Regions from separate parts of the Bradyrhizobium sp. I71 genome, predicted to be linked through region 1. Evidence: predicted binding sites of a transcription regulator. Region 1 holds the regulator's gene; each other region holds the start of a gene.
The links. The regulator HrcA, encoded in region 1, represses chaperone genes, less so after heat shock. The targets are predictions, from matches to a motif close to GTTAGCACTCNCNNNNNGNGAGTGCTAAC.

Region 2: FJV43_RS04235 (co-chaperone GroES) is a predicted target of HrcA. The motif match lies at 1,004-1,032, and genes of this name have one in related genera.
Region 3: FJV43_RS22385 (co-chaperone GroES) is a predicted target of HrcA. The motif match lies at 1,340-1,368, and genes of this name have one in related genera.

What each region holds. Positions count from the first base shown of each region.
Region 1 is NZ_CP059398.1:3,438,817-3,442,090, forward strand. It holds gene FJV43_RS16680 (hypothetical protein) at 1-172, shown strand, start outside; gene grpE (nucleotide exchange factor GrpE) at 295-912, opposite strand; gene hrcA (heat-inducible transcriptional repressor HrcA) at 1,008-2,096, opposite strand; gene rph (ribonuclease PH) at 2,265-2,978, shown strand; gene rdgB (RdgB/HAM1 family non-canonical purine NTP pyrophosphatase) at 2,989-3,274, shown strand, end outside.
Region 2 is NZ_CP059398.1:842,337-845,610, forward strand. It holds gene FJV43_RS04225 (tetratricopeptide repeat protein) at 1-400, shown strand, start outside; gene FJV43_RS04230 (usg protein) at 412-699, opposite strand; gene FJV43_RS04235 (co-chaperone GroES) at 1,076-1,390, shown strand; gene groL (chaperonin GroEL) at 1,436-3,076, shown strand.
Region 3 is NZ_CP059398.1:4,643,887-4,647,160, reverse strand. It holds gene FJV43_RS22395 (protein phosphatase CheZ) at 1-375, shown strand, start outside; gene FJV43_RS22390 (hypothetical protein) at 623-1,144, opposite strand; gene FJV43_RS22385 (co-chaperone GroES) at 1,461-1,757, shown strand; gene groL (chaperonin GroEL) at 1,921-3,274, shown strand, end outside.

The DNA.
Region 1 (3,274 bases):
GATCGACGGCGTCAGCGGCAAGGACAAGATCCCCGTGACCGTGGTGCAGTGGATCCGCTTCTCGACTGGCGGCGCATCATTGCGCATCATCGCCAGCGCCCCACGCGACCAGTGGCTGCCCGCCTTCACCCGCTTCCGCGCGGTCCGCGACGGCATCCAGCCGAAGGGATAGCTGCATCCGCAAGCGGGATGCGCTCCCTAGCTTGCGGGGGGCTGGAGAGGACGTTGTCTCACCAGCGAAGACTCTCCCAGAGGAGAGCCTCACACGGCCGCTTTGCGCACCATGAGGTTCAATCAGTTCGGCGCGCCGTTCGATTCGTTGTTGTTGGCGGCGGGGGCTGCCTTCGCACCGCCCTTGGCGACACCGACCAGCGCCGGACGCAGCACGCGCTCGCCGATGGTGTAGCCGGCCTGCATGACCTGCACAACGGTGCCTGAGGGCACCGACGCGTCAGGCACTTCGTACATCGCCTGGTGGAAGTTCGGGTCGAACTTCTGACCCTGCGGATCGAGCTTCTTCACACCATGCTTCTCGAGCGCGCTGTGCAGCGAGCGCTCGGTCAACTCGACACCCTCGATCAGCGCCGTAAGGCCGGGATCGGCCGCTGCACGCGCTTCGGCCGGAACGGCATCGAGCGCGCGCTGAAGATTGTCGGCGATGTCGAGCACGTCGCGGGCAAAGCCGGTGATGCCGTAGAGACGCGCGTCGGCGACCTCCTTGGTGGTGCGCTTGCGCAGATTCTCCATCTCGGCCAGCGTCCGCAGCATGCGGTCGCGCGCCTCGGCGGCTTCCTTCTGCAACATCTCGACCGAGCCGGGCTCGGGATCGTCAGGCATGATGTAGGGCTTTGACACCACGGGCTCGCCGGTCGCTGCAGCCGTGTCTTGAGGTTGCCGGTCTTGCTCGGTCATCGGCTCTAATCTCGAACTCGTTTCAGGGATTGTTGGCCCGGATATCGTGCCTAAGCTTGCGAAAATCAAGCGCCCGTGATCGGCGGAAACGCCGGTCAGCCCCCCAGAAGGCGGCTGACGATGCGGGCGGCGTAGTCCACGGTCGTGATCACGCGGGCATAATTCAGCCGCGTCGGGCCGATCACGCCGAGAACGCCGACGATGTGGCCGGCGGCATCCCGATAGGGCGAGATGATGGTGGAGGACCCCGACAACGAGAACAGCTTGTTCTCACTGCCGATGAAGATGCGCACGCCCTCGGCGGTCTCGGCGCGGCCAAGCAGGTCGATTACGCCGCGCTTGGTCTCGAGGTCGTCGAACAACAGGCGCACCCGCTCCAGATCCTCCAGCGCATGCAGATCTTCGAGCAGATTGGCATGGCCGCGAACGATGAGCTGGCGGTCCTCGTTCTCGCCGCCGGACCAGCTGGCGATGCCGGCCGAGATCACCTTCTGCGTCAGCTGATCGAGCTCGGCACGGGCCTCGGCAAGGGCGGTCTCGAGCTCGAGCCGCGCCTCGGCCAGGGTGCGGCCGCGGATGCGCGCATTGAGGAAATTGCCAGCCTCGGTGAGCGCCGAGGAGGGAACCCCGGGCGGCAGCGTCAGCACGCGGTTTTCCACCTGACCGTCCTCGCCGACGAGGATCACCAGCGCTTTCTCGGGTTCCAGGCGGACGAATTCGATGTGCTTCAGCCGCGCATTGGATTTTGGCGTCAACACGACGGCGGCGGCCCGGGTGAGGCCGGAGAGCCGCATCAAGGCCTGGTCCAGCGCCGCCTCGACCGACTGCGCCTCGCCGACCGAGGAGAGCTGGCTCTGGATCGACTGCCGCTCGGCCTCGTTGAGGTCGCCGACCTGCATCAGGGCATCGACGAAGAAGCGCAGGCCGAGTTCCGTCGGCAACCGCCCGGCGGAGGTGTGCGGGGCATAGATCAGGCCGAGTTGTTCCAGATCCGCCATGACGTTACGGACCGAGGCCGGCGACAGCGGCATGGCGATCAGGCGGGAAATGTTGCGCGAGCCGACAGGCTCGCCGGTCGCGAGATAGCTTTCGACAATTTGACGAAAGATGTCGCGGGAACGCTCGTTGAGCTGGGCAAGGCCTGCGCGCGGCGCGATCAGATGGATCGGATCGTGATGGGCCACGGACGGTAACTCCTCTCGGATACTCGTAATTTGTCTATCCCGGGCGCTTCTGACAAGCGTGGCGTTTGCGGCCGCGAAATCAGGGGGTGAAAAAGCCTTGCCGCCCATCCCCGCCGCACCTACAAGCACCGCGAGCAGCCTTTTCCCGTGAGTTTTGGAGGATTTCCCATGCGGCCAAGCCGCCGTGCGCCCGACGAATTGCGCCCCGTGACGCTGGAGCGCGGCGTGGTGAAATATGCGGAAGGTTCGTGCCTGGTGAAATTCGGCGACACCCATGTGCTGGTCACCGCCACCCTGGAGGACCGCCTGCCGCCATGGCTGAAGGGCCAGGGCCGCGGCTGGGTCACCGCCGAATACGGCATGCTGCCGCGCGCGACCTCGGAACGGACCCGCCGCGAGGCCTCCGCCGGCAAGCAGAGCGGCCGCACCGTCGAGATCCAGCGCCTGATCGGCCGCTCGCTCCGCACCATCATCAATCTCGAAGCCCTCGGCGAGCGCCAGATCACGGTCGATTGCGACGTGCTTCAGGCCGACGGCGGCACGCGCACGGCCTCGATCACCGGCGCCTGGGTCGCCCTCGCCGATTGCGTCAACTGGATGAAGGCGCGCAACATGGTCAAGGCCAACGTGCTGCGCGACAACGTCGCCGCGATCTCCTGCGGCATCTACAACGGCACGCCGGTGCTCGACCTCGACTACGCCGAGGATTCCGAGGCCGAGACCGATGCCAATTTCGTCATGACCGGCGATGGCCGCATCATCGAGGTGCAGGGCACCGCGGAACGCGAGCCGTTCACCGAAGCCGAGCTGCTGGCGCTGATGGCGCTGGCCCGCAAGGGCGTCGCGCGTCTGGTGGACTTGCAGAAACTGGCTGTGGCGTAGTCAATAGGCCATGCACCGCCGAATCACGGACAAGCTGGTCATCGCCACCCACAATCCCGGCAAGCTCGCCGAGATGCGGGAGCTGCTGGCGCCGTACGGCATCGAGGCGGTGTCGGCGGGAGAGCTCGGCCTGTCCGAGCCGGACGAGACAGGCAGCGATTTCCGCAGCAATGCCGCCATCAAGGCGATCGCAGCGGCGCAGGCAGCCAGGCTACCCGCCTTCGCCGATGATTCCGGCATCGTCGTCGACGCACTCGACGGCGCGCCCGGCATCTACAGCGCGCGCTGGGCCGGCC
Region 2 (3,274 bases), 2.6 Mb from region 1:
CGATCTGCTCGGAGCCACCTTGCGGAGCGAACATCTGGCATCGTTCAATCGCATCGACATTGCGCTCGACCCGTTCCCGCAGAACGGCGGCGTCAGCACGTTGGAAGCCCTGCAGATGGGGGTGCCCGTGGTGGCGAAGCTCGGGAACAGTCTGCCCAGCCGTGCCGCCGGCGCCATCCTCACCGCGCTTGGCTTGCCGGACTGGGTCGCAGACAGCGATGAGGCATATGTCGAGATCGCAGTCGGCCGCGCGGCGCGGATCGGCGATCTCGATCGATTGCGCCGCGAACTGCCCGCACAGATCAACGCTGCGGCCGCCGGCAACCCCATCTCATATGCGCAAGCCGTAGACGACGCCTATCGCGCGATGTGGACACGCTACTGCAGCGGCGGCGGCTAATCTCTGCTCACTCAATGCAGCCGGAACACGCCGTCCACGGCGCACAGCTCGGCCGGCTTGATCAGCTTGGAATGCGCCACCGTGACCGAATGCAGGGGGCCGTCGAGCTTTTCCTGCCAGAACGCCAGGAAATCCTTCAGCGCCGGAAATTTCGGAAACATGTCGTAGTTCTGCCAGACGTAGGTCTGGAGCAGCGACGGATGATCCGGCATCCGATAGAGAATTTGCGCCGTCGTCAGTCCGTAGCCCAGCATCTGTTTCCGGAAATCCTCGGAAACGCCCCCACTCCGCAGTCCCATGCCAAACCTCCTTTGCAGGAGCGCATTCGGGGGGTGGCTTGCTCGGTGCCCCGGGAGCCACCCGGAAACGATGCGCTCACATGAGAGAAATGTGACGCAAACTGACAACCCATCTCAAGCCTAAAAGTTTAACAAGCTGTTGAAATTCAATGCTTTAGCAGCAGATGCAGCTCCGTGCTAATACGGGCCCGACGCCGGTTAACGATGGCAAAGAGATTCTGGCAGTCCGTGCTTTCGGGTGCTAATTTTTCTGCTAGAAGGCCTTGCCCCCGCAAAATTCCTGGCTTATCTCAGCCTCGCCTGTGCTAGCACTCGCGGGCAACGACTGCTAACAATCTCAAAATCCTCAACACGTGCAATTGCTTAGGAGGACTGCATGAAATTCCGTCCGCTTCACGACCGCGTCGTGGTCAAGCGCATCGACGCAGAAGAGAAGACCGCTGGCGGCATCATCATTCCCGACACTGCCAAGGAAAAGCCCTCCCAGGGCGAAATCGTCGCCGTTGGCCCGGGTGGCCGCGACGAGTCCGGCAAGCTGATCCCGATTGACCTGAAGGTCGGCGACCGCGTGCTGTTCGGCAAGTGGTCCGGCACCGAGGTCAAGATCGACGGCCAGGACCTGCTGATCATGAAGGAGAGCGACGTGATGGGCGTTCTCGAAGTCAGCGAGTCCAAGAAGAAGGCGGCCTAAGAGCCCCCTCTCCCTCCAGTCAAATCATTCCAAGGAAAAATCCAGATGGCAGCCAAAGAAGTCAAATTCTCGGTTGATGCGCGCGACAAGATGCTGCGCGGCGTCGACATTCTCGCCAACGCTGTGAAGGTCACGCTCGGCCCGAAGGGCCGCAACGTCGTGCTCGACAAGTCGTTCGGCGCTCCCCGCATCACCAAGGACGGCGTCACCGTCGCCAAGGAGATCGAGCTCGAGGACAAGTTCGAGAACATGGGCGCCCAGATGGTGCGCGAAGTCGCCTCCAAGTCCGCTGACGCGGCCGGCGACGGCACCACCACCGCCACCGTGCTGGCCCAGGCGATCGTGCGTGAAGGCGCCAAGTCGGTCGCCGCCGGCATGAACCCGATGGACCTCAAGCGCGGCATCGACCTCGCGGTCGAGGCGGTCGTTGCGGACCTCCAGAAGAACTCCAAGAAGGTCACCTCGAACGACGAGATCGCCCAGGTCGGCACCATCTCGGCCAACGGCGACCAGGAGATCGGCAAGTTCCTCTCCGACGCCATGAAGAAGGTTGGCAACGAGGGTGTCATCACCGTCGAGGAAGCCAAGTCGCTCGAGACCGAGCTCGACGTCGTCGAAGGCATGCAGTTCGACCGCGGCTACATCTCGCCCTACTTCGTCACCAACGCCGACAAGATGCGCGTTGAGATGGACGACGCCTACATCCTCATCAACGAGAAGAAGCTCTCCTCGCTGAACGAGCTGCTGCCGCTGCTCGAGGCCGTGGTGCAGACCGGCAAGCCGCTGGTCATCGTCGCCGAGGACGTCGAAGGCGAAGCCCTCGCGACCCTGGTCGTGAACCGTCTGCGCGGCGGCCTCAAGGTCGCGGCCGTCAAGGCTCCGGGCTTCGGCGATCGCCGCAAGGCCATGCTGCAGGACATCGCGATCCTGACCGGCGGCCAGGCGATCTCGGAAGATCTCGGCATCAAGCTGGAGAACGTCACGCTCAACATGCTCGGTCGCGCCAAGAAGGTGATGATCGACAAGGAGAACACCACGATCGTCAACGGCGCCGGCAAGAAGGCCGACATCGAGGCGCGCGTGGCCCAGATCAAGGCGCAGATCGAGGAGACCACCTCGGACTACGACCGTGAGAAGCTCCAGGAGCGTCTGGCCAAGCTCGCGGGCGGCGTCGCGGTGATCCGCGTCGGCGGCGCGACCGAGGTCGAGGTGAAGGAGCGCAAGGATCGCGTTGATGACGCGATGCATGCGACCCGCGCGGCTGTCGAGGAAGGCATCGTCCCGGGCGGCGGCGTCGCCCTGCTCCGTGCCTCCGAGCAGCTCAAGGGCCTGCGCACCAAGAACGACGACCAGAAGACCGGCGTCGAGATCGTGCGCAAGGCGCTGTCGGCTCCCGCCCGCCAGATCGCGATCAACGCCGGTGAAGACGGCTCGGTGATCGTCGGCAAGATCCTGGAGAACAAGGCCTACAATTACGGCTTCGACTCCCAGACCGGCGAATATGCCGACCTCGTCAAGAAGGGCATCATCGACCCGACCAAGGTGGTCCGCACCGCGATCCAGAACGCTGCCTCCGTTGCCGCGCTCCTGATCACCACGGAAGCCATGGTCGCCGAGCTGCCCAAGAAGGGCGGCGCCGGCCCGGCGATGCCCCCCGGCGGCGGCATGGGCGGCATGGACTTCTAAGGTCCAGCCTCTCAGGCACAGTCGAGACATGCGAAACCCCGGCAGCGATGCCGGGGTTTTTGTTTGTGGCAAACCCTCTCCCTTCGTCATTCCGGGGCGCGTCCCTCTTGGGCGCGAGCCCGGAATCCATAATCACGAACCTCAGTTGGTTATCCGGGATGGAAATCAGCCCGGTCCAAATTCCGATCCTCGACTACC
Region 3 (3,274 bases), 1.2 Mb from region 1:
CAGGCGACCCAGCAGATCCTCGAAGCCGCTGAATCGATCGACCAGGCCGCCAGCGCAATGTCCAAGGTGGACTCGGCCGATCAGCAGAAGCGGCTGGCCGACGACATCCAGGAACGCGTCATCTCGATCTTCGAAGCCTGCAACTTCCAGGACCTGACCGGCCAGCGCATCAGCAAGGTCATGACCACGATGAAGTTCATCGAGCAGCACATCAACGCGATGATGGACATCTGGGGCGGCGTCGACGCCATCAAGGCCCATGTGCCCGCGCATGTCGACAACCGCAGCGACGACGAGAAGCTCCTCAACGGCCCGAAGCTCGCCGGCGACGTCGGCCATGCCTCGCAGGACGACATCGACGCGCTGTTCGACTGAGCGGACAAGACCGACAGAAAATAAAACGCCGGCCCAGGGCCGGCGTTTTTTTGATTTCTATCGCCTAACAAGAGACTGCCCCTTCTCCCCTTGTGGGAGAAGGTGGCGCGAAGCGCCGGATGAGGGGTATCTCTCCGCGCATTCCAATGAGAGTTAGACGTGGGGAGAGAGACCCCTCACCCGTCTCGCCGCTACGCGGCGAGCCACCCTCTCCCACAGGGGGAGAGGGGAAGTCGCACGATCGCCTTTAAGCCCGCGGCGCGCAGCGGACGTAGACCATGTTGCCGTAGCGGGTGGCGGCGTCCTTGTCGATGAAGCGGGTGATCAGGACGCGGCCGTCGAAGGAGATGATCTCGCGATCCTGCTCCCCAGGGGTCGGCCCCGCCGGTCCGATGTAGTTCTTGCCGCTCGGCGAGCCCTTCAGGCGCAGCTCCTGCGGCGTCGCCTGGTCGGCCAGATGCATGATCACGCCGCCGGAGGAGCCCGCGGTGATCACGTAGGGGTTCTTGCACTGCGCCCGGGCGGCTGCCTCGGTGCGGGCGCGGTCGGCCGGGTTCTGGAACGAAGCGAGACCCCAGCGGCCGACGATCTCGTCCGCGCGGATGGTGGCGGGCATTTCCGGCGCTGTGCCGGGCTCGGCTTCGGGCGGCGGAGACGACGACGAGAAGGACGGCAGGCTCATGCCGCCGCCGCAGGCGCCCAGCAACAGCGCCAGACAAGAGGCTGCCGCCAGATTGGCAACCGTGCGCGCGTGAGCTGAACTGATCATGGCATTCCCCCGAACAAGACGACGGCCGCACCCCTCCCGCAGCCAAGCGTAAAACCGCTGCCGGAGCAATGACGTCCTTCTGTACGCCGGCGCTCCGAACGAGTTTCCAATGCCACCATCCTATATCCGCCTCAACAATCGCTTAACCACCTTTGCTTGACAGGATCGCGGCCAAGCCATATTTCCGGGCGCACTATTAGCACTCGGAAAGCCCGATTGCTAAGCGCGCCGTTCGGTCTCTCGGGGAGAGGGTGGACGGTCGCGCCGCCCCACCGACTTCCACTCCTTCCGAAGCGAGCCTCCAAAGGGAAACGTCATGGCTAAATCCAAATTTCGTCCGCTGCATGACCGTGTCGTGGTCAAACGTATCGACGCCGAGGAAAAGACCAAGGGCGGCATCATCATTCCCGACACCGCCAAGGAAAAGCCGTCGCAGGGCGAGGTCGTCGCCGTCGGGCCCGGCGGCCGCGATGAGACCGGCAAGCTGATCCCGATCGACCTCAAGGTCGGCGACCGCGTGCTGTTCGGCAAGTGGTCGGGCACCGAGGTCAAGATCGACAACGAAGAGCTCCTGATCATGAAGGAGTCGGACATCATGGGCGTGCTGGCCTAAGGCCATCTGCCTGAACGGCCGCTGAATGCTCCATCGACATGCCCGGGCTTGCCCCGCCGAAGCGGCTACGGCCGTGCAGGCCGGACAAGCCCGGTAGGACGGAGAGAGCGCGGCAGCAAACAGCGCGAACAAGACACATCACGAAACACGAGGGATTGCAGACATGGCTGCCAAAGACGTCAAGTTTTCCGGAGACGCGCGCGACCGCATGCTGCGCGGCGTCGACATTCTCGCCAACGCCGTCAAGGTGACGCTCGGCCCGAAGGGCCGCAACGTCGTCATCGAGAAGTCGTTCGGCGCGCCCCGCATCACCAAGGACGGCGTCACCGTCGCCAAGGAGATCGAGCTCGAGGACAAGTTCGAGAACATGGGCGCCCAGATGCTGCGCGAGGTCGCCTCGAAGACCAACGACACCGCCGGCGACGGCACCACCACCGCGACCGTGCTGGCCCAGGCCATCGTGCGCGAAGGCGCCAAGGCGGTTGCCGCCGGCATGAACCCGATGGACCTCAAGCGCGGCATCGACACCGCGGTTGCGGCCGTGGTCAAAGACATCGAGAAGCGCGCCAAGCCGGTCGCCGCCTCCTCCGAGGTCGCCCAGGTCGGCACCATCTCGGCCAACGGTGACGCCGCCATCGGCAAGATGATCGCCCAGGCGATGCAGAAGGTCGGCAACGAGGGCGTTATCACCGTCGAGGAGAACAAGTCGCTCGACACCGAGGTCGACATCGTCGAAGGCATGAAGTTCGACCGCGGCTATCTCAGCCCCTACTTCGTCACCAACGCCGAGAAGATGACCGCCGAGCTCGAGGATGCCTACATCCTCCTGCACGAGAAGAAGCTCTCGGGCCTGCAGGCCATGCTGCCGGTGCTGGAAGCCGTGGTGCAGTCGGGCAAGCCGCTCGTCATCATCGCCGAGGACGTCGAGGGCGAGGCGCTGGCGACCCTGGTCGTCAACCGCCTGCGTGGCGGCCTCAAGGTCGCGGCCGTCAAGGCGCCGGGCTTCGGTGACCGGCGCAAGGCCATGCTGGAGGACATCGCGATCCTCACCGGCGGCCAGCTCATCTCCGAGGAACTCGGCATCAAGCTCGAGAACGTCACGGTGAAGATGCTTGGACGCGCGGGCAAGGTGGTGATCGACAAGGAGAACACCACGATCGTCAAGGGCGCCGGCAAGAAACCCGACATCGAGGCGCGCGTCGGCCAGATCAAGGCCCAGATCGAGGAGACCACCTCGGACTACGACCGCGAGAAGCTCCAGGAGCGCCTCGCCAAGCTCGCCGGCGGCGTCGCGGTGATCCGCGTCGGCGGCGCCACCGAGATCGAGGTCAAGGAGAAGAAGGACCGCGTCGAGGATGCGCTCAATGCCACCCGCGCTGCGGTGCAGGAAGGCATCGTCCCCGGCGGCGGCGTCGCGCTGCTCCGCGCCAAGAAGGCGGTGGGCCGTCTCACCAACGCCAATGACGACGTCCAGGCCGGCATCAACATCGTGCTGAAGGCACTGGAAGCCCCGATCC